DNA from 4 places in the Rhizobium sp. ZK1 genome. Region 2 is predicted to be linked to each of the others. Evidence: predicted binding sites of a transcription regulator. Region 2 holds the regulator's gene; each other region holds the start of a gene.
What was found. Region 2 encodes PhoB, which activates phosphate uptake and scavenging genes when phosphate is short. Its sites were predicted from a motif close to TGTCATNNANCTGTCAT; they were not measured.
Positions count from the first base shown of each region.

Region 1: ACK9YZ_RS14940 (PhoX family protein) is a predicted target of PhoB. The motif match lies at 2,768-2,784, and genes of this name have one in related genera.
Region 3: ACK9YZ_RS05110 (alpha-D-ribose 1-methylphosphonate 5-triphosphate diphosphatase) is a predicted target of PhoB. The motif match lies at 2,652-2,668, and genes of this name have one in related genera.
Region 4: ACK9YZ_RS05875 (esterase-like activity of phytase family protein) is a predicted target of PhoB. The motif match lies at 1,463-1,479, and genes of this name have one in related genera.

Region 1 covers NZ_CP180586.1:2,896,078-2,901,847, forward strand. The annotation lists gene ACK9YZ_RS14930 (HugZ family protein) at 1-129, shown strand, start outside; gene ACK9YZ_RS14935 (ArsR/SmtB family transcription factor) at 245-562, shown strand; gene ACK9YZ_RS14940 (PhoX family protein) at 706-2,679, opposite strand; gene ACK9YZ_RS14945 (aspartate aminotransferase family protein) at 2,928-4,256, shown strand; gene ACK9YZ_RS14950 (alpha/beta hydrolase family protein) at 4,415-5,473, shown strand; gene ACK9YZ_RS14955 (HD-GYP domain-containing protein) at 5,580-5,770, opposite strand, start outside.
Region 2 covers NZ_CP180586.1:150,330-156,099, forward strand. The annotation lists gene pstC (phosphate ABC transporter permease subunit PstC) at 1-192, shown strand, start outside; gene pstA (phosphate ABC transporter permease PstA) at 189-1,511, shown strand; gene pstB (phosphate ABC transporter ATP-binding protein PstB) at 1,526-2,341, shown strand; gene phoU (phosphate signaling complex protein PhoU) at 2,386-3,099, shown strand; gene phoB (phosphate regulon transcriptional regulator PhoB) at 3,226-3,909, shown strand; gene ACK9YZ_RS00775 (hypothetical protein) at 4,130-4,300, opposite strand; gene ACK9YZ_RS00780 (GcrA family cell cycle regulator) at 4,642-5,172, opposite strand; gene ACK9YZ_RS00785 (aspartate aminotransferase family protein) at 5,596-5,770, shown strand, end outside.
Region 3 covers NZ_CP180586.1:991,508-997,277, reverse strand. The annotation lists gene purM (phosphoribosylformylglycinamidine cyclo-ligase) at 1-649, shown strand, start outside; gene purN (phosphoribosylglycinamide formyltransferase) at 646-1,314, shown strand; gene ACK9YZ_RS05110 (alpha-D-ribose 1-methylphosphonate 5-triphosphate diphosphatase) at 1,426-2,595, opposite strand; gene ACK9YZ_RS05105 (NUDIX domain-containing protein) at 2,730-3,323, opposite strand; gene ACK9YZ_RS05100 (molybdopterin-containing oxidoreductase family protein) at 3,320-5,509, opposite strand; gene ACK9YZ_RS05095 (23S rRNA (adenine(2030)-N(6))-methyltransferase RlmJ) at 5,527-5,770, shown strand, end outside.
Region 4 covers NZ_CP180586.1:1,150,061-1,155,830, reverse strand. The annotation lists gene ACK9YZ_RS05875 (esterase-like activity of phytase family protein) at 1-1,410, opposite strand, end outside; gene hupB (DNA-binding protein HupB) at 1,736-2,011, opposite strand; gene lon (endopeptidase La) at 2,221-4,641, opposite strand; gene clpX (ATP-dependent Clp protease ATP-binding subunit ClpX) at 5,045-5,770, opposite strand, start outside.

The DNA of each region.
Region 1 (5,770 bases), 1.8 Mb from region 2:
GGGGTGGATTCCGCGGGTTTTGATATGATTTCAGGTGACTTATTGTTGCGTTGCGAGTTCGACATACCCGCGGAGGATTTGGATCACATTTGTTCAAACATATCTAAAATAGCATACCTGATACCTTAAATTTAGGTATATACAATCTTCAAGCCCAATTGCTAGTTTTTGACGTCAGTCAAAGAACCGTCTGACGGCCTGTGCCTGTACGGATGATGTACGTTTCGCATTAGGAAGAAAAAATATGGAAACCTCTGATTTGGCCGATCACACCAATGTGGCGGCAGCTTTATTATCGGCCATGGCCAACCCCAAGCGTTTGCTGATCCTCACCAGCCTGGTAAAGGGAGAAGTGCCTGTCGGCGTTCTCGCGACCCAGGTCGGCCTGAGCCAGTCGGCCCTCTCCCAGCATCTGTCGAAATTGCGCGCTCAGAAGCTGGTCAAGACCCGTCGCGATGCACAGACGATCTATTATTCCAGCAACTCCGAGCCGGTCATGAAAATCCTTGCAACACTCGAGGATATCTACGTGACACAGAACCGGAGTAGGTCTGCAGCCTGATGTTAGCGCTGACATGATGTTAGTCTGAGCAGTATCGGAGGAGATGTTTCCTCCGATACTGCTCGCGCTATTTCAGCTCGTGAAGCGTTGGAGACCGGCAATTCGCGAGAATTGCCGGTCTCTTTTGATTGCGAAAAGCGGGCTTAGCTGCCCACCACTTCATTGTTGCCGCGGGTCAGCACGACGAGCGACGGACGAGCCGGTACGCCCGGCTTGAAGTCCGGCCAACTGGTGCCGGCATCTTCCATCGAGGTCGCATCTTCGTTGTCGGCCATGCGCAATTCGCCCGGATGCTGGACCGAGAGGAAAACGCTGGAGCCGTCGGACGTGAAGGTCGGCGAGCAGGTCTCCGAACCGACAGGGGCGATATAGATGAGCTTCGGCAGGGCGCGGCCCGGACCTTCCGTATCCATCACATAGACGGAATCGGCGATGCCTTCCGGTGGCGGACCGTCGGTGGTCACCCAGAGGCGGCCCGCCGGATCGACGGCAAGGTTGTCGGGATCGGTGAACCAGCCAGCCGAGGTGGTCGCCGGGTGGAACATCGCCTGGTCTTCGGGCTTTGACGGATCGCCGCAGAGCACGAAAACGTCCCACTTGAAGCTTTCGGCCGCATAATCCGGCTTATCCGGACCGCCAGGAGCTACCAGCTCCAGCAGATGCCCATGCGGATTGGGGCCGCGCGGATTGGCGACGTTGACCTGTTCCTTCTCGTCGTCACCCTGCCCCTTCGGCAGGCGGTCTTCGTTCTCCGTCATGGCAACATAGAGCTTGCCGGTGCCGAGATGCGGGATGAAGCCTTCCGGCCCATCCATCGGCGTAGCACCTACGAGGTCCGCGGCGGCGCGTGTCGCAAGAACCACATCTGCTTGTGTCTTGAAGCCGGCTTCCGCCGTCAGCGGGCCTTCGCCGGCGACCAGCGGGATCCAGCGCATCGTGCCGTCGCTTTCGAACTTGGCGACCGACAGCGTACCGTGGTCGAGCAGGTCCTTGTTGGCGGCGCGATCATTGGGGTTCCACGGATCGCGGGTGACGAAGCGGTAGATATATTCGAAATCGTCATCATCGCCCATGAACACCACGACGCGTCCGTCAGGGGCGACGCAACATTGCGCGCCTTCATGCGTCATGCGGCCGAGCGACGTGCGCTTGACCGGCTTTGCCGAGGGATCGAACGGATCGATTTCGACGACCCAGTCGAAGCGCATCCATTCATTCGGCTCCTCCTCGAACTTGAAGCGCGGCTCGACGCGGCTGACGGAATAGATGTCGTTCTCATCCTCGTCCCAGCCCTGTCGCTCGACCAGTTCCTGGTTCGCCAGCTTGGTATAGTCGCCGGCAAAAACGTCCATTGCGCCTTCTTCGCCCGAGAGCATCGTGCCCCAAGGCGTGATACCGCCATTGCAGTTCGAGATCGTGCCGAAGACCATCTTGCCGGTCGGGTCAGCCTTGGTCTTGAGGCGATCGTCGCCGGCGGCCGGGCCGGAAATGCCGATTTCCGTGCTCATGTGGATGCGGCGGTTATATTTGCCGTCCTTGACGACCTGCCACCGGTTGCCGTCCTTGCGCACTTCGAAAACCGAGACGCCGACAGCGGCCATCACCGCCCGGATCTGGTCCTCGGTCATCTTCTCACGGTAATTGTCCGCCGTCAGTCCCGGAAACATCAGGAAGGGCGTGGCATATTCATGGCTGACGACCATCAGGCCATGATCGGAGCTCTTCTCGCCCCAGGGCAGCGGCAGGAACTGCGTGAAATCGTTGTTGTAGCCGAACTGGCGCTCGGCGGTCTTGCCGTCGAGCTTGGCGACATCGAATTCCGGGCTGTCGTTGAAGAGTGCGTCACCCCAGCGAATGAGGATCTGGCGCTCGTAACCATCAGGCCAGTGGTCGGCAGCGTCACGCACACGCTTCAGTTCGGGGAAAGTAAGCGTCGACTCGGCGGCTTCAGCCTTCCTTGCTTCGAGCGCCGGCGCAAAAGCGGCTGCACCCATGGCTGCGATGAAGCCCTTCAGAACGGTACGGCGACGAACGCCTTCTTCGAGAATGGTGCCGTAGCTCGGCGCAAATGCACGCCGCGGATTGGGACGCGGTCTGGTCTTCTGGCGGTCCGTCATGACTACCTCCGGTAAAATGGTTGAATTTCAAGGAAATGAATGGAATGCCCTCGGCCATTGCGGCCATCGATTTTTGTAGCGATGCCGGGCGAAGGATTGATGACGCCCGACGTGTCCGGGAACATCAGAAGGCGACGCTTCTCTGGCTTGACGCCTTGCCGGGCGCTGATAATTTGACCGGGCAGTAAAAATATAATCGGCGCCAAGCTTAAAACGGGAACGGCCTCCCCAACGGCCAGGAGAACAGCATGTCCAATCGCCTGAATGCAACGCCAAACGACCTTCGCGCCTTTTGGATGCCCTTTACCGCGAACCGTCAGTTCAAGAAGGAACCGCGCCTCTTCGTGGGTGCGAAGGATATGTATTACCAAACCCATGACGGCCGTCAGGTTCTGGACGGTACGGCTGGCCTCTGGTGCGTGAATGCCGGACACTGCCGCCCGAAGATCACCGAAGCGATCCGCGAGCAGGCGGGCGAACTCGACTACGCCCCGGCCTTTCAGCTCGGCCATCCCAAGGCTTTCGAACTCGCCAATCGCCTGGTCGACATCGCACCCGAGGGCATGAACCATGTCCTCTATACCAATTCCGGTTCTGAATCGGTCGAAACGGCGCTCAAGGTGGCGCTCGCCTATCACCGCGTGAAGGGCAATGGCTCACGCTTCCGCCTGATCGGCCGCGAGCGTGGCTATCACGGCGTCAATTTCGGCGGCATCTCCGTCGGCGGCATCGTCACCAACCGCAAGATGTTCGGCACGCTGCTGACCGGCGTCGACCACATGCCCCACACTCATCTGCCCGGCAAGAACAACTTTACCCGCGGCGAACCCGAGCATGGCGGCGATATCGCCACCGAACTCGAGCGCATCGTCACCCTGCATGACGCGTCCACCGTCGCCGCCGTCATCGTCGAGCCGGTCGCCGGCTCCACCGGCGTTCTCATTCCGCCGAAGGGCTATCTGCAGAAGCTGCGTGAAATCTGCACCAAGCACGGCATCCTGCTGATCTTCGATGAAGTCATCACCGGATTCGGCCGCCTCGGCGCACCCTTCGCCGCTCAGTATTACGACGTGAAGCCCGACATCATCACCACCGCCAAGGGTCTGACCAACGGCGTCATCCCGATGGGCGCCGTCTTCGTGACCTCGGAAATCCATGATGCCTTCATGAACGGCCCCGAGCACATGATCGAGTTCTTCCACGGTTATACTTATTCCGGGAACCCGATCGCTTCGGCCGCAGCACTTGCGACGCTCGACACCTACAAGGAAGAAGGCCTGCTGACCCGCGCAGCCGAGCTTTCCGACTACTGGGCCGACGCGCTGCACTCGCTCAAGGATTGCCCCAACGTCATCGACATCAGAAATACGGGCCTCATCGGCGCCATCGAGCTCGACCCGATCGCCGGCGAGCCGACCAAACGCGCCTTCACGGCCTTCCTCAAGGCTTACGAAAGCGGCCTGCTGATCCGCACGACGGGCGACATCATCGCGCTCTCCCCGCCGCTGATCATCGAGAAGAAGCACATCGACGAGCTCTTCGGCAAGCTGCGTACGATCCTGCAGAACAATATCTGAACTCGATCGTCCTGATTGAATGCATCTTTCTGATTGAATTTAAGGGCGAGGCTCAGGCCTCGCCCTTTCCTTTTGATGTCGGCGACCTTGATCGCGTTATCGGTCTCCGGTGTGACGGATTTCCTGCAGACAGGGCAAATCAACCCTATGGAGATCTCATGCAAAGACTTGCCATCCTTCTCTCCTTCACCCTGTTACTGGCACCGGCAGCACATGCCGGAACCGGCTTTCGCGAAACCACCCTGCCTGTCAAAAACGCCGATCGTCCTGTCCATGTCAGCATCTGGTATCCAACGGTATCGGACGTCACCCCGGTCCTTCTCGGCGAAACGCCAGCCTTTATCGGCCAGCCCGTCATCAGGGATGCCGAACCCATGGCCGGCCCGCATCCGCTGGTCGTACTCTCCCATGGTTACGGTGGCAGCTGGCGCAACCTCGCCTGGCTCGCCGCCGATCTCGTGGAAGCAGGCTATGTCGTGGCCGCACCCGATCATCCCGGCACGACCACATTCGACATGCGAAAGCCCGATGCCATCGAACTATGGAAGCGCCCCGGCGACCTCAGCCGCACGATCCACGCCCTGCTCGACAATCCCGATCTTGCGGGCGGCGTGGCATCCGATCGGATTGCCGCCATCGGCCATTCACTCGGCGGCTGGACGGTCGTCGAACTGGCGGGCGGCCGCTTCGACGCGGCCAAGGTGGCGAAGAACTGCATGGCTGAATTCAGCCCGATCTACTGCAGAATATTCGAGGCGCTCGGCATCGGGCGCAATGCAGCCTCCGATGCAGCGATGGCCGCCGATCTCAGCGACCCGAGAATCCGTGCCGTCGTGACGCTCGACCTCGGACCCGGCCGCGGGCTGACACCAGAGAGCCTCGCGGCAATCGATGTTCCCGTCATGGTGCTGGGCGCTGCTGACGACGTCGATGGAGACACGGCAACCAAGGCGGACATAGCCGCCACGAACAAGGATTCCGGCTACCTTGCCCGCTATCTGCCGCCAGCGACGACCACCTACACTCTTATCCCCGGATCGCTGCATTTCAGCTTCATGCAACCCTGCAAGCCCGGCGCAGCAGAACTGATCGAGAAGGAAGCGCCAGGGGAGAGCATCGTCTGCCGGGATGGCGTCGGCGCAGATCGCGGAACGATTCACCGGCAGGTTTCCAACATGATCACGGATTTCCTGGGAAAGGCGCTCGCCGATCAATAGAGTAGCTTCCTTGTCCTGCGCGCTTTCGGGGTGCCACGGATCACGAAGAAACTCGGCCTGCGGCGGATCAGATCCCCGCAGGCCTTGTGTGACGAGACAGATACGCTCAGGAAACGGAGGCGATCGACAGGCAGAGGGCGAATTTTTTGACGAGCCGGCGATCGAAATGCCCTTCATTGGCCAGCATCCAGCTCAGCGCCTCCTTCGCGCTCCACGCAGCCTTGTAGGGGCGCGCCGAAGTAACGGCGTCATAGACATCGCAAATCGCGGCGAGACGTGCGTGAAGGCTGATCTCGC
Region 2 (5,770 bases):
CAGATCAATCCCTTCGAGCCGATGACGACAGTGACCGTCAAGATCGTCAACCAGCTGACGGGTGACCTCGAGTTCACCTCGCCGCAGACCCTGGTTGCCTTCGCCCTTGGCATCACGCTGTTCTGCATCACGCTCTGCCTGAACATCTACGCGCTCTACATCGTGCGCAAATACCGGGAGCAGTACGAATGACGAATATTGTTTCCCCCGTCGCCGGAGTGACCGTTTCCAAGGCGCCCGCGCGTCGCGACATCGGCATCAAGCGCCGTTATGCCGCCGAGCGCCGCTTCCAGGCCTATGGTATCGCCGCGATCGCCTTCGGCCTGATCTTCCTGTTTATCCTCCTGTGGACGGTCATCGGTAATGGCTATACCGCCTTCCAGCAGACGGCGATCACGCTGCCGATCGAGTTCACTGAGAAGACCATCGACCCGGACAACAAGCGTGCGACCGATTCCTCGGTTCTGATCGCCGCCAACTACCCGGTTCTCCTGCGCGACGCGATCGTCAAGCAGCTTGGCATCAATGCGTCCAGCCGTCCTGACGTGCGCGACGCAACCGCCATGCTGTCCAAGGGCGCGCCGATCCAGCTGCGCGACATGGTCGTCGCCGACCCCCAGATCATCGGCAAGACCGTCAATGTCACGCTACTCGCCGATGCCAATATCGACAGCGCCAACAAGGGCCAGATCGACCTCACCGTCGATGAGAAGAACCGCAAGGTGAACGACAAGCAGCTCGGCTGGATGAACGAGCTGAAGGCGAGCGGTGCTCTCCACAAGCAGTTCAACACCGGCCTCTTCGTCAACGGCAATTCCAGCCGTCCCGAAGCTGCAGGTCTCGGCGTCGCTCTCATCGGCTCGCTCTACCTGATGCTGATCGTTCTTGTCCTTTCGCTGCCGATCGGCGTCGCCGCCTCGATCTACCTCGAGGAATTTGCGCCCAAGAACAAGCTGACGGACCTGATCGAAGTCAACATCAACAACCTCGCAGCCGTTCCGTCGATCGTCTACGGTCTGCTCGGCCTGTCGGTCTTCATCAACTTTGCCGGCCTGCCGCGTTCGGCATCGCTTGTCGGCGGGCTGGTGCTGGCACTGATGACGCTGCCGACGATCATCATCGCGACACGCGCGGCGCTTCGTGCCGTGCCGCCGTCGATCCGCGCAGCCGCACTCGGCCTCGGCGCCTCGAAGATGCAGATGGTGTTCCACCATGTGCTGCCGCTCGCAATGCCCGGCATCCTGACCGGCACGATCATCGGCCTTGCCCACGCACTCGGCGAAACCGCGCCGCTGCTCCTGATCGGCATGGTTGCCTTCGTCGCCCAGGCGCCGACCACGCCGCTCGATCCTTCCACCGCACTTCCGGTGCAGGTCTACATGTGGGCCAACGAAGCCGAACGCGCCTTCGTGGAAAGAACCTCGGGTGCCATCATCGTCCTGCTCCTGTTCCTGATCGTCATGAACCTCGGAGCTATCCTCTTGCGTCGTCGCTTTGAGCGCCGCTGGTAAACGGAGTAAAGATCATGAACATGTTGACGGAAGCTGCAGTCGAGAAGGCGCTGGACCAGAAAATGAACAACGTCCCGTATAAGATGATCGGTCAGGATGTCTCCGTCTATTACGGAGAGAAGCGCGCGCTTTTCGATGTCAATCTGAACATCCGCGAAAACACCGTGACCGCCCTGATCGGCCCGTCTGGCTGCGGCAAGTCCACCTTCCTGCGTTCGCTGAACCGCATGAACGACACGATCGACGGCTGCCGGGTCACCGGCAAGATCACGCTCGACGGCGATGACATCTACGATCCCGATATCGACGTCGTCGAACTTCGCGCCCGCGTCGGCATGGTGTTCCAGAAGCCGAACCCGTTTCCGAAGTCGATCTACGAAAACGTCTCCTACGGCCCGCGCATCCACGGCCTCGCCAAGTCCAAGGCAGACCTCGACCAGATCGTCGAGTCCAGCCTGCAGCGCGCCGGCCTCTGGAACGAAGTCAAGGACCGCGTGCATGAATCGGGTACCGGCCTTTCCGGCGGTCAGCAGCAGCGCCTGTGCATCGCGCGCGCCGTTGCCGTCAGCCCGGAAGTCATCCTGATGGACGAGCCCTGCTCGGCGCTGGACCCGATCGCGACTGCAAAGGTCGAAGAGCTGATCCACGAGCTGCGTGAAAACTACACCATCGTCATCGTGACGCATTCCATGCAGCAGGCCGCCCGCGTCTCACAGCGCACGGCCATGTTCCACCTCGGCAATCTGGTTGAGGAAAACGATACCGACAAGATGTTCACCAATCCGGACGATCCGCGCACCCAGGACTATATCATGGGCCGGTTCGGCTGATTTTGGCGATGTGAAGCCTTCCCGATTTTCGAGGACAAAGCCCCATGGCATCGACACATATTTTTTCCGCCTATGACGACGATCTGAAATTCCTGTCCCGGCGCATTTCCGAGATGGGTGGTCTTGCCGAACAGATGGTCGGCGAGGCCGTCCGTGCGCTGGTCAACGGCGATACGGCGCTCGCCCAGAAGGTCATTTCCGACGACGTCATCCTCGATCACGCCGAGCGTGAGATCAATGACAAGGCGATCGTCACGATCGCCCGTCGCCAGCCGATGGCCTCCGACCTTCGCGAGATCATGGGTTCGATCCGCATCGCCGCCGACCTCGAGCGCGTCGGCGATCTTGGCAAGAACACCGCAAAGCGCGTCATCGCCGTCCAGAGCACCGGCGTTCCCCGCAAGCTTGCCCGCGGTCTCGAGCATCTCTCCGAACTGGCGCTCGTCCAGCTCAAGGAAGTGCTCGACGTCTACACGACGCGTTCCGCTGACAAGGCCAAGTCCATCCGTGAGCGCGACGACGAGATCGACGCGATGTACACCTCGCTGTTCCGCGAACTCCTGACCTACATGATGGAAGATCCGCGCAACATCACGAGCTGCACGCATCTTCTCTTCTGCGCCAAGAACATCGAGCGCATCGGCGACCATGCGACCAATATCGCCGAGACGATCTACTACATGGCAACCGGCGCCCAGCCCGAAGGCGAACGTCCGAAGGACGACAGCTCCAACACCGTTGGCGCCGTCACCGAGTAATCCTGATCTGCCGATTGCATGCGCGCCCGCGCGGGCGCGCATGGGTGCAGCCAATTCCGAGTTCCTGCATGATCCCTGCTTAAATCACCCCCGGTTTAAGGATCATGCATTAGGAGACTGACACGCATGATCCCAAGAGTTGCAGTTGTTGAAGATGAAGAGGCGCTGAGCGTGCTTCTCCGCTACAACCTCGAAGCGGAAGGTTTCGAGGTGGATACGATCCTCCGTGGCGACGAGGCCGAAATCCGGCTTCAGGAGCGCACGCCCGACCTGCTCATCCTCGACTGGATGCTGCCGGGCGTTTCCGGCATCGAGCTCTGCCGCCGGCTGCGCATGCGGCCGGAGACCGAGCGTCTGCCGATCATCATGCTGACGGCGCGCGGCGAAGAGAGCGAACGCGTTCGCGGCCTCTCGACCGGCGCGGACGACTATGTCGTCAAGCCCTTCTCGACGCCGGAACTTGTCGCCCGCGTCAAGGCGATGCTGCGTCGTGCCCGTCCGGAGGTTCTTTCCAGCGTTTTGAAGTGCGGGGATATCGAGCTCGATCGCGAAACCCATCGCGTTCATCGCAAGAGCCGTGAAGTCCGCCTCGGCCCGACCGAGTTTCGCCTGCTCGAATTCCTGATGTCGTCGCCGGGCAGGGTCTTCTCCCGCTCGCAGCTTCTGGATGGCGTCTGGGGCCATGATATCTATGTGGACGAGCGCACCGTCGACGTCCATGTCGGCCGCCTGCGCAAGGCGCTGAACTTCTCCAACATGCAGGATGTCATCCGCACCGTTCGTGGCGCGGGATATTCCATGGAAGCCTGATCCGAGTGATCGGAGGTCCAGACGGGTCGCTCGCTTGCCGGGCGGCCCGTTTGTCTATTCGGCTGCGTTTTTAGGAGTAGGCGTTGCCTCGCTCACACTTTGACCGACATGTTTCTTGCATCGCGAGGGCTGAAGCCATGATGGGGAGGGCTGCTATGCGCCATCAGGAGACGTTGGCTTCGGCTCGCTCGTGCGGCCACCCTTGTCTCCCTTGATGTGATCATGGGGAGCTCAGGTCCAGACCGAGCATGCTGCTAAGGACAAAGGCGAGGAGCCCCACGCCGAGTAGCGCCAGCATGAAGACTGCGGCCATCTTGCCGCCCGTGCGCAGTACCGCTTGCCGCTCCCCCATCTCGCTTCGATCGTAATGCCACTTGATGGCGAAGAACATGGCCGTTCCCAACGCGAGAACCTTGAACGTAACAAAGACTACAGGGACCCAATCCATATCAGAGACTCTCATGTGCACCAGCTACGCGCCTTATGATCCCATCTTAGGCAAACGCATACGTCCTATTGTGCAAGGCTGATATGTAACAGCGGGGGCGGTTTCCTGGCCTGTATCGTCGGGTTCGGGAATGACCGCTTAGGGCCGCCAGAAGGCTTTGAGCACTTATTGCCCCACCGACCAGTTCCACGGCAGGAGTTCTGCGACGGGCAGAAAAATTTCGCCCCCCCTGCGCGTCAGCGAAGAGGGGCGACGAAATGCTGCATTTCTGGGCAAGGCGTGGATCAGGCGACCCGGACAGCCTTGCGGCGTTCGCTCATCGGCTGATAGGCGAGACGCTGGTGGTAGTTGCAATAGGGCGATGAATCCGGGGAGTCGCAGCCGCAGAAGTAGAAATCGTCCTTCATCGGATCGCCGACCGGCCATTTGCAGGTGCGTTCCGTGAGTTCCGTCAGGCCGAGGCGACGGGAGATAGGCACGACCACGTTTTTGGCCGGTACATATTCCATTTCCTCGACAGTTTCGATCTCGATCTCTTCCTTCAGGACAGTTGCGCCCTGCTGACGGGTAACGGTGCGGGTGGTGATGCGAGACGCATAGTTCGGGGCGCGGGGAGCCGAGGTATTGCGCTTCGGTGCACGCGCAGCGGTTGCCGTGCCGCCGGCCTTGGCGCGGCCAGGAAGACTGAGCCGGTGAACCTTGCCGATAACAGCGTTTCTACTGACGCCGCCAAGTTGCGCTGCGATCTGGCTGGCGCTCAGCCCCTCCGACCAAAGCTTCTTGAGCTTTTCGACACGCTCGTCTGTCCAGTTCATGCCCTGTCTCCACCTTTCGCGTTGGTGATGGCAGAATCCCTCACCGTTGCCTCGGAAACTTCCAAAGCAAGAAACGCCCGATCAATTTTGGTGACTAGTTCCGCCGCATGCAGTCTAGTAATTGAACTTTAACCTAGTGTGAGCCTGACTCTGTGACAAGAGTCGCAGGAATCCGATGAATCCGAATTCGTAGTTTTCCCCAACTTGCTTCCCGACAGAGTCATTTCTGCAACATTAGCTGTTGATAGACCTGTAAAGCCGATTACCGGCTTGACGCATGCGCTAAATCCTCAGTTTTGTTGACATTGCAGTGCGAAAAGTAAATAGTGGGCCGGGCCGCCGAAAGGCGGCATTTTTAATTTTTCGGACCTGGTTTTCTTAGCCGGAGTCCGGTGCCCCGGAACCTGATCAGGAGATCGCGCCATGGCTGAAGCCTCGCCGCTTTATGACACCTATTCTCGTGCCCCATTGCGGTTCGAGCGAGGTGAAGGCGTCTGGCTGATCACCGACACCGGCGAGCGATATCTGGATTTCGGCGCGGGCGTTGCCGTCACATCGGTGGGGCATGGCAACCCGCATGTCGTGGCCGCGCTCAAGG
Region 3 (5,770 bases), 840 kb from region 2:
CGGTGAAACGGCCGAAATGCCGGGTATGTATTCCTCCGGCGATTATGATCTCGCCGGTTTTGCGGTGGGTGCCGCCGAGCGCGGCAATCTGCTGCCATCGGGTGATATTGCCGAAGGCGACGTCATTCTTGGCCTTTCCTCCTCCGGCGTCCACTCCAACGGTTTTTCGCTGGTGCGCAAGATCGTTTCGCTTTCAGGCCTCGGCTGGGATGCGCCGGCACCGTTTGCCGAGGGCAAGAAGCTCGGCGAAGCGCTGCTGACGCCGACCCGCATCTATGTGAAGCCGCTGCTGAAAGCGATCCGCGAGACGGGTGCGCTGAAGGCGCTAGCCCACATTACCGGCGGCGGTTTCCCGGAGAATATTCCGCGCGTGCTGCCGAAGCACCTCGCTGCCGAGATTGATCTCTCCGCCGTCGAAGCTCCAGCAGTCTTCTCGTGGCTGGCCAGGACGGGTGGCGTCGAAGCCACGGAAATGCTGCGCACCTTCAACTGCGGCATCGGCATGATCGTCGTCGTCGCCGAAGAGAATGTTGCCGCGGTCTCCCAGGTGCTCGAAGCGGAAGGTGAAAAGGTCGTAGCGCTCGGCCGCATGGTTGCCCGCGCCGAAGGCGCTGCCGGCACCATCTATAAGGGCACGCTCGCCCTATGAACTCGCCGCGCAAACGCACCGTCGTCTTCATTTCCGGCAGCGGCTCCAACATGATGGCACTGGTGCAGGCGGCGAAGGCTGCGGACTATCCGGCCGAGATCATCGGCGTGATCTCCGACAAGGCGGATGCAGGCGGGCTTGCCAAGGCGGCGGCGGAGGGCATTCCGACCTTCGCCTTCGCGCGAAAGGACTATGCGAGCAAGGACGAGCATGAGGCGGCAATCTTTGCCGCTCTCGATGAGCTTTCGCCTGATATCATCTGTCTTGCCGGCTATATGCGGCTCCTCTCAGCCGTCTTCATCCAGCGCCATGAGGGTCGGATCCTCAATATCCACCCTTCCCTTCTGCCGCTGTTTCCTGGGCTGCACACGCATCAGCGGGCGATCGACGCCGGCATGCGGATCGCCGGCTGCACCGTGCATTTCGTCACCGAAGGCATGGATGAAGGCCCGGTCATCGGCCAGGCCGCCGTGCCTGTACTTGCGGGCGATACGGCGGAAGCGCTGGCAGGACGCATACTGACCATCGAGCATCAACTCTATCCGCAGGCGCTCAAGCTCTTTGCCGAAGGCAAGGTGAAGATGGAAGGCGGGAAGGCAGTCGGGGCGGCAGCTTCCACCGCCGCCGCCCCCAAATCCCAGCTTATTTCGCTGATCGGCGACTAGAGAACTTTCGTTTTTCTTCGAATCACGAAAGCGCTCTATCTGCTTGTTTGTACGCAATTCCGGGCGCAAAACCGCTGCACACTTTTGCTGGAATTGCTCTAAACCCTGACCTCAGGCCGCAAGGGTCTGCAGCGGGTGCAGCGTGCCGTCGCTGTAGATGAACTGGCCGCCGCGGAAGGTGGCGCGGATGCGATGAACGTCACCCGGCTCGATCACAACCGTATCGGCGCGCTGGCCGACGGCGATCTCGCCGCGGTCCATCAGGCCGGCTGAACGGGCGGCATTCGCCGTCGCCATGGCGACGGCAGCGGGAAGACCACCCTCAACCATTTCCGCCAGCTTGAAGATGCCGGGCACGAAGGCAGCCGGATGGTAATCGGCAGCGATCACCGTCAGCAGGCCCGCCTTTGCGGCGTCGAGCGCGCTCAGATTGCCGGACATGGATTTGCCGCGCAGTGCATTCGGTGCGCCCATCAGTGTCCAGAGGCCGCGGCGGCGGGCTTCTTCGGCGGCAGGCAGCGTGACCGGGAATTCGCTGATCGTGACGCCGAGAGCGAACATTTCGATGACCTTTTCGACGCTGTCATCGTCATGAGAGGCGAGCGAGAGACCATGCTTCTTCGCGAGGGCTACGATATGCTTCAGCTTGGCATCGATCTCGGGATTGTCACGCATGGCGATGCGCTTGGCAACGACCTCCGCAGCCATTTCCTCCGATATGGCGCGGCGCTCGGAAATGCTCAGGATATAGCTCTTGATGTCGTTGTACTGGCCCTGCCCCGGCGTGTGGTCGGTCAGCGAAACCATGTCGATATGGCCGGCTTCCAGCAGCCGCTCCAGCGTCGGTGCCGCACCGATATTGGTGATCTCGTAGCGGGCATGGACACGGTGATCGATCAGCAGGTTATCGCGCAGCGTGTTGATACCCTCGATGACGGCCGAGGTCGTCTCCAGCGAACGGACATGGCCGTAGACGCTTTCCGTCGCGAAGGAGACGGCGGCAAAAGCCGTCGTTACGCCGGCAGCGGCAAGCTTCTTGTCGAGTTCGTGTATGCCGAAATCGATCGGCATCTGGGCGTTCGGGCGCGGCGCGATCTCGCGCTCGATCATGTCGCCATGCAGATCGACGAAACCGGGCATCAGCAGACGCCCGCCGCCGTCAATGACGGCATTGGCGACCGGCTCCGGCCTGATTTCGGCGATCACGCCATCTTCAATCCGCACGGAACCTTCACTCACCACCTCGCCTGGGAGAACGAGGGTGAAATTGCTGAGCCACATGGGCTTTCTCCTGACGTATCCGATGATTGTCAAATGGCAGCGCTTAGTCCCGCTTCGTGACAATTGGATGAAGAATTCCAAGGAATTCAGGCGGTGCGAATGGCCCCCAACCGTCACGCTTCAAAGCCGGACTTTCAGGCGCCAAGCAGGCTCTTGTTTGCCACCGTCCATTGCAGCAGCATGATCGTCTTGAGATCGATGATCTCTCCTTCTTCTATCATCGCGAGAGCCTGCGGCAGCGGGATTTCCAGCACTTCGATATCCTCATGCTCGTCTTCCAGCCCCCCGCCGTCGGACGTGCGGTCGGCGGTATCGATTGCCGCTGCGAAGAAATGCACGATCTCGGTGATGGAGCCCGGTGCTGTGTAGGATCTGAACAGGAAGCGGATATCGCGAACCGTGTATCCCGTCTCTTCCATCGCCTCGCGACGGATCGCGGCCTCGGGTTCATCGCCGTCGAGCAGGCCGGCCGGGACTTCGATCATCCAGGCGGGATCGCCGTTCACATGGGCCGGCAGGCGGAACTGCTTCACCAACACGACCACGTCACGCTTGGGATCGTAAAGAAGGATACAGGCGGCGGGCGTGCGGTGATAGACCTCGCGTGGCAGGCGATGGGTCACGCCATTCCGGTCGGTGTAATCGATCCGGTAGCTGGTCAACTTCGTCCAGCCGTCGGACAGGATTTCCTTGCCGACGATTTCCACTTTTGCCTTAGATTGCGTCATATGACGTCCTTGCGAAGCCAGACCTTGTTGTCATGGACGGCAGCACCGCCATAGGGCGCAACGGGATCGGCACCGGTGAGAACGTTGATGCCTTCGCCATCGACATGCGCCTTGTTGGGCCAAAGGCCCTCTGCAATCAAAACGCCTGGCTTGACCTCGGTCGTTACGCGGGCGTGGATCCGCAGGTCACCGCGCATATTGCCAATACGGACGAGGTCGCCATTGCCGACACCGTTCGCCTCGGCATCGACAGGGTTGATCATCACTTCCGGACGGCCTTCCTTCTGGCGTGAGGTCTTGGTTTCCGAGAAGCTCGAATTCAGGAAGTTGCGCGCCGGCGAGGTCGCCAGGCGGAAGGGATGCTCGGGATCGGCGAGCTCGATGACATCGACCTGATCCGGGAAAGGCGGTAGCTCTGCGTAGGGGCCGAGCGCGCCGACGGAAGCCGGCGGCTTGTTCGGGGCGGGGTCGTTCACCCAGTCCGGCCGGAAATGGAACTTGCCGTCGGGATGGGCGAAGCCATTGAGATAATGTGCTTCTTCGAAGGCGGGCTGGCGGTCGAACCACTTATGCTCGAGGAAATAGTCGTAATCCGGCAGATTGCTCGCGGCCAGCACGCGGTCGACCAACTCGCGCGCCGTGAAACCGAAGCCGGGGCGATCGGCGACGCCGAGGCGTTTTGCCAGTTCTTCGATCACGAACAGGTTGCTTCGCACCGTCGGCGGCGGTTCGACGAGCTTCGGGCCGAGCAGGATGTGGTTCTGGCCGCCGGCGCGGTAGATATCGTCATGCTCGACGAACATGGTGGCGGGAATGACGATATCGGCCATGTCGGCCGTCTCGGTCATGAACTGCTCATGGACGGCGACGAAGAGATCGTTCCGGGCAAAGCCGCGCTTCACCAGCCGCTGCTCAGGAGCGATGTTCACTGGATTGGTGTTCTGGATCAAGATGGCCGTTACAGGACCGCGATGGCGGAGTGCCAAGGCATCGCCGGTCAGCGCACGGCCGATCTGCGACTGGTCGATCATGCGGATGTCGGCATCCTTCATCGATTTGCCGGTCAGCTCCGCATTGTTCATGCGGAAGATATCGCTGTTCGAATGGAAGGCGCCGCCACCCTCATATTGCCAGGAGCCGAGCACGGTGGCGACCGAGGCGGCGGCATGCATGGCGACCGCGCCATTGCGCTGGCGGGTAAAGCCGTAACCGAGGCGGAAGAAAGTCTTTTTGGTCGTGCCGACGAGTTTGGCGAAGGCTTCGATCTCCTCGACCGAAAGACCGGTGATGGCGGCGGCCCATTCCGGCGTCTTCGCCTTCAGATGCGTTTCGAGGCCGGCGGGATCGTCGGCGTATTTCGCCATGTAGGCACGGTCGGCATAACCGTCGCGGAAAGCGATATGCATAACGGCGCAGGCAAGGGCTGCATCGGTGCCGGGCTTGACGATGAGGGCCATGTCGGCCTGCTTCATCGTCGGATTGTCGTAGATGTCGATGACGACGATCTTGGCGCCACGCTCCTTGCGCGACTTGATCGCGTGGGTCATCACGTTGACCTGCGTCGCAACCGCATTGGTGCCCCAGATGACGACGCAGTCGGTGCGGGCCATCTCCCGCGGGTCCGGGCCGCGCAGCATGCCGGTCGCCATGGTGAATCCGGTCCAGGCGGGGTTGGTGCAGATCGAGGAAAAGAAGCCGGAATAGCACTTGGCGTGGCGCAGGCGCTCGATCGAGTCGCGCTGCACCCAGCCCATGGTGCCGGCGTAGAAATACGGCCAGATCGCTTCGCTGCCATCCTTCGCCTCAGCCTTCACGAAGGCTTCGGCAATCTCGTCCAGCGCATCATCCCAGGAGATCTGCTGCCATTGCCCTGCCCCCTTGGCGCCGGCGCGGCGCAGCGGATGCATCAGGCGATCGGGATGATAGAGGCGCTCGGCATAACGGGCGACCTTGGCGCAGATGACGCCCGATGTATAAGAATGATCGTTGGCGCCCCGGACGCGACCGATGCGGCCGTCCTCCGTAATATCCACCTCCAGCGCGCAGGTGGAGGGACAGTCATGCGGACAGGCCGTATGACCGATCCGGGATTTGGCGTTGATGGGGGTCGCAATGTTCATGCGATTTCTATATGCCAAGGCTCGACCGCCCAAAAGGCACAAAAACTCCCAATGATCCGAATTCATAACAGGCATCAGCGAAAATGAACTATCGCCACATCTACCATGCAGGCAATTTCGCCGATGTCCTGAAGCATGCGGTGCTGGCGCGTTTGATCCGCTATATGCAGAAGAAGGACGCCGGCTTTCGGGTGCTCGACACGCATGCCGGCATCGGCCTCTACGATCTCTCTTCCGAGGAAGCGCAGAAGACCGGCGAGTGGCAAGGCGGTATCGGCAAGCTGCTGGAGACCGATCTCGGACCGCAGGTTTCCGAACTGCTGGAAC
Region 4 (5,770 bases), 1.0 Mb from region 2:
GTCGCTGACGGCGTAGAGCATGCCCGGCTTGCCCGGAACGGCGGCGAGTCCCGAAAGGGCTGCAAAGCCGATCGGGTTGCCGTCCTTCTCGGCAGAAACGATCTGCGGATAGGCCTTCTCGCCTTCACTGCGCTCGTAGATCATGACGTGCGAACGCGTACCACCATCTTTGCCGAGGTCGAGTTCGTTGGCGGTGGCAAGCAGGTTACGCTGCGGAATGGCAATCGCGCCTTCCGGGGAAATGCCCGACGGCAGGATCTGCAGCAGTTCCGGATCAGCACCCGTATCCTTGTAAACGCCGACGACGGAAGCGCGCTCGGCGAGCAGGAAGAACAGATTGTCATCGCCGAACCTGGCGGCTTCCAGACCTTCCGGCTCGACACCCTTCGACGAGGACCGGCTTTCCGGATAATGGCCGAGCGCGGCCACGGCGCGTTCGAAGGAGCTGCCGGATTCGAAGAGAACCTTGCCGGTCTTGTCGAAGATGGTGAAGCCGCGCGAGCCACCCTCATAATCGCCTTCGTTGGCGACGACGAGACGGTTGTCATCCAGCCACTTTACGGCATCCGGCTCGCGCAGGACGCCCTTCTTCTCGCCGGTGAACTTCAGGGCGCCATCACGCTTGCTGTCGACGCCCGAAAGGTCGACGCCGCCAGCGGTAAAGTGCGTCTTCACCGTGCCGGTCGCACCGTCGAGAATGATGATCTCGTTGTTTTCTTGCAGCGTCAGGGCGATTTCGTTCTGGTTGTTGAAGGCAACGAATTCCGGTTCCGGATCTTCGGGGGCAACGCCTGTGAGACCAGTCAGGGCGACATGCCTGATCGTGCCGCAATCGACGGTGCCATCGGCCTTGACCTGGAAGACGACGAGGTCGCCCGCCGGCATCTGCGGGATCTTGCCGTCGTTGACCTCTTCATCGCGCTCGTTTTCGATCGCGATCGTGCCGAGCGTCCTGTCCTTGTTGAGAGCGATCGAATCGGGCTGGCCGCCGAGATCGCAAGTCGCGTCGATCTTCTTCGTGGCGATGTCGACGATCGCCAGGCGGCCCGACGGCTTCTGCTTGCTTTCGCCGGTGTTGACGGCGACGAGCGCCTTGCTGGCTGCTGTCGTGACAGAGGTCGGCTCACCATCCATCATCAGCGCGCCGCCGGCCTTGGGGGCCTTGGCATCGGTGATGTCGATGAAGCCGATGGCGCCGAGCGGGCTGTCGCTGTAGATCAGCGTGTTGCCATCCTGCGAAGCGGTGATGATCTCGGCCGAGGTGGTCGAAAGCTTGTCCTTGTCGGCCGGCAGGTTGGTCGCGACCGGGAAAGAGGCGATGCGGTTAAAAACCGGCTCAGCCCCTGCCGGGAAGGCAACAGATGCGAGAAGCAGGGCGGCGAGCGCTGCCTTGCACGAGAAAGTTGTCATTGAAATCCCCCAATGTCGAAAGAATCGAACAGAGGGTTTTTGCGGGACTGCCATGACAGAGACATGACAGCCTGCGACATTTTATACAGTTTGCGTCAGCCCGATTCCCTCTCCCGGCGCATCTCGTTGCGCATGATGAAAAGCGATGCGCCGAGGATGAGTGCGGCGCCCAGCCACAAATAGCCGGCCCCGCCCTGAGAACGTCATCATCGCAAAACGAAGCACTGCATGCGGCACGCGGCCAAAGAAAAAGGGGTTCGGCAATGCCGAACCCCTTAAAATCCTGCACGGCCGTTCTCGTTTACGACCGGCGGACAATCTCGTATCAGCCGTTGACGGCGTCCTTCAGGCCCTTGCCGGGCGTGAACTTCGGCACGTTGCGTGCCGGGATGTCGACTTCGGCGCCGGTCGACGGGTTGCGGCCCTTCGTGGCAGCGCGATGAGAAACCGTGAAGCTGCCGAAGCCGGCGAGACGGATGTCGCCCTTGTTCTTCAGCTCAGCCTGCACAACATCGAAAACTGCGTCGACGGCAGATGCTGCGTCAGACTTCGTCAGTCCAGCCTTTTCGGCTACTGCGGACACGAGTTCATTCTTATTCATGTTTCCACCCCTTTCTAAATGGTTTGAAACAACTCGATCTGTAAGCTAGGCGCAGAAATCGCTTTCATCAGGCCCGCCGAGAACCCAAAAGCCCTGCAAATCAAGGAAAAGCAAGCGTCTACATGACGTTTTCACAAAAAAAGGCCGGCGTTTCCGCCGGCCTTTTTGTTGATTTGCAACAATTGGGCACAAATGTGGCAGCCACCAGCTCAATGAGCTATGGCGGCGCCCGCATCATCAAGCCCTTCGACCGTGGCGATGACAGGCGTCTCGACCGTGCCATCCCATTCGATCGGCTCGGGGCGGCGGACCAGCGCATGCTTGATCACTTCGCCCATGCGGGAGACCGGAATGATCTCCATGCTGTTCTTCACATTGTCCGGAATCTCTGCCAGATCCTTGGCGTTCTCTTCCGGAATCAGCACCTTCTTGATGCCGCCGCGAAGCGCCGCGAGCAGCTTTTCCTTCAGGCCACCGATCGGCAGGACACGGCCACGCAAGGTGATCTCACCCGTCATTGCCACATCCTTGTTGACCGGAATACCGGTCATGATCGAGACGATCGCGGTTGCCATGGCGACACCGGCCGAGGGACCATCCTTCGGTGTGGCGCCTTCCGGCACGTGCACGTGGATGTCGCTCTTGTCGAAGCGCGGCGGCTCGATGCCGAAATCGACGGCGCGCGAGCGGACGTAAGATGCCGCTGCCGAGATCGATTCCTTCATCACTTCCTTCAGGTTGCCGGTGACGGTCATGCGGCCCTTGCCGGGCATCATGACGCCTTCGATCGTCAGCAGTTCACCGCCGACTTCCGTCCAGGCAAGTCCCGTAACCACACCGACCTGATCCTCACGCTCGGCTTCGCCGTGGCGGAAGCGCGGAACGCCCAGATAATCGTCGATGTTCTCGGCCGTTACATGAACCGACTTCGTCTTGCCCTTGATAATCTCGGTGACCGCCTTGCGGGCGAGCTTCATCAGTTCGCGCTCGAAGTTACGAACACCGGCTTCGCGGGTATACTGCTGACTGATTGCCATCAGGGCATCGTCGCTGACCGAGAATTCGCTCGGCTGCAGCGCATGTTCCTTGATGGCCTTCGGCAGCAGGTGCCGCTTGGCGATTTCGCGCTTCTCGTCTTCGGTGTAGCCGGCGATACGGATGACTTCCATGCGGTCCATCAACGGAGCCGGGATATTCAGCGTATTCGCCGTCGTGATGAACATCACGTCCGACAGGTCGTATTCGACTTCCAGGTAGTGGTCCATGAAGGTCGAGTTCTGAGCCGGGTCGAGCACCTCCAGCAGAGCCGAAGACGGATCGCCGCGATAGTCCTGACCGAGCTTGTCGATTTCATCGAGCAGGAAGAGCGGGTTGGACTTCTTCGCCTTCTTCATCGACTGGATGACCTTGCCGGGCATCGAGCCGATATAGGTGCGGCGGTGACCGCGGATTTCGGCTTCGTCACGGACGCCACCGAGAGCCATGCGGACATATTCACGGCCGGTTGCCTTGGCGATCGACTGGGCGAGCGAGGTCTTGCCGACGCCCGGGGGGCCGACGAGGCACAGGATCGGACCCTTGATCTTGGTAGCGCGTGCCTGGACCGCCAGATACTCGACGATGCGCTCCTTGACCTTGTCGAGACCGAAGTGATCGGCTTCGAGGATCTTCTCGGCATTGTTGAGATCGGCCTTGATCTTCGACTTCTTGCCCCAAGGGATACCGAGCAGCCAGTCCAGATAGTTACGCACGACGGTGGCTTCAGCCGACATCGGGCTCATCTGGCGCAGCTTCTTCAGCTCTGCGTCAGCCTTTTCACGGGCTTCCTTGGACAGCTTCGTCTTGGCGATGCGCTCTTCCAGTTCGCTCATCTCGTCGCGGCCTTCCTCGCCGTCGCCGAGTTCCTTCTGGATCGCCTTCATCTGCTCATTCAGGTAGTATTCACGCTGGGTCTTCTCCATCTGGCGCTTGACACGCGAGCGGATGCGCTTTTCGACCTGAAGAACCGAGATCTCACCTTCCATGAAGCCGAGAGCCTTTTCGAGGCGGGCCTTGACGCTGGTGGTTTCCAGCATCTCCTGCTTCTCGGTGATCTTGATCGACAGGTGCGAGGCGACCGTATCGGCGAGCTTGGAATAGTCGTCGATCTGGCTGGCTGCACCGACAACCTCGGGCGAAATCTTCTTGTTGAGCTTCACGTAGCTCTCGAATTCCGAGACGACGGAACGGGAGAGCGCTTCCAGCTCGACCGGATCATCATGCGGCTCTTCGAGCACATGACCGAGGGCTTCGTAGAAATCTTCGCGGCTCGTGTAGCTGTCGATCTCGGCGCGGGCGCGGCCTTCAACCAGAACCTTGACTGTGCCGTCAGGCAGCTTCAGGAGTTGCAACACATTCGCGACCGTACCGACGCGGTGGATCGCAGACGGGTCCGGATCGTCGTCGCTGGCGTTGATCTGGGTGACCAGCATGATCTGCTTGTCGGAACCCATGACCTCTTCGAGCGCACGGATCGACTTTTCCCGCCCGACGAACAGCGGCACGATCATATGGGGGAACACCACGATGTCGCGCAGGGGAAGAACAGGATAGGCGGTGCTGGTGCTCGCTACAGACGTTTTCTTCGTCATTTTTATTCCTTTCCATCGTCCCGTTACCGGGCTCTTTGGCGCGGCCGCTTGGGACCGGCCGGCACTCTCACTTGTTGTTACAAGTGGAGGTTCTGACTACGCTTTTCAAGCCACGTTAACGCCCGCGTTCCACGGTTGTGACAGCTTTATTACATGGAACGCCAACACAATGAAGCGCCTATCTGGAGCGACGCTTACCATTTCCGAACCGCCTAAAATAACAACGCCAGCAACACGCTACGGAATCACAGCATCATTGCCAAGGGGTATCGTTTGCGCAATATCGGCCAAGGCTGTTTTTCAACCTTGCCCGCAACTATTATCAGCGCCCGGCACCTGTTTTCAAATAGAAAGGGGCCCGCACAAGGCAAGCCCCTTAAAATAGCGGTTCTCAACGCAAGCTTCAGGCCGAAACGTTTGCCTTCTCGTCCTGGCGGTCGGCGTAGATGTACAGCGGACGGGCCGAACCGCGTGCGACCTCTTCGGAGATGACGACTTCGCGAACGCCCTCCAGCGCCGGCAGTTCGAACATCGTGTCGAGCAGGATCTTTTCCATAATCGAGCGCAGGCCGCGGGCGCCGGTCTTGCGGATGATCGCCTTTCGGGCGATTTCGCGGAGCGCGTCCTCGTGGAAGGACAGTTCCACGTCTTCCATCTCGAACAGGCGCTGATACTGCTTGATCAGCGCGTTCTTCGGCTCGGACAGGATCTGGATCAGCGCATCCTCATCGAGGTCTTCCAGCGTTGCCAGAACCGGCAGACGACCGATGAATTCCGGGATGAGGCCGAACTTGACCAGATCTTCCGGCTCCAGTTCGCGCAGAACCTCGCCGACGCGGCGGTCGTCCTGTGCCTTGACGGTCGCACCGAAGCCGATCGAGGTCTTCTCGCCGCGGGCCGAAATGATCTTGTCGAGGCCAGCGAAGGCGCCGCCGCAGATGAACAGGATGTTCGTCGTGTCGACCTGCAGGAATTCCTGCTGCGGATGCTTGCGGCCGCCCTGCGGCGGTACGGAAGCAACCGTGCCTTCCATGATCTTCAGAAGCGCCTGCTGCACGCCCTCGCCCGATACGTCGCGGGTGATGGACGGATTGTCGGACTTGCGGGAGATCTTGTCGACTTCGTCGAT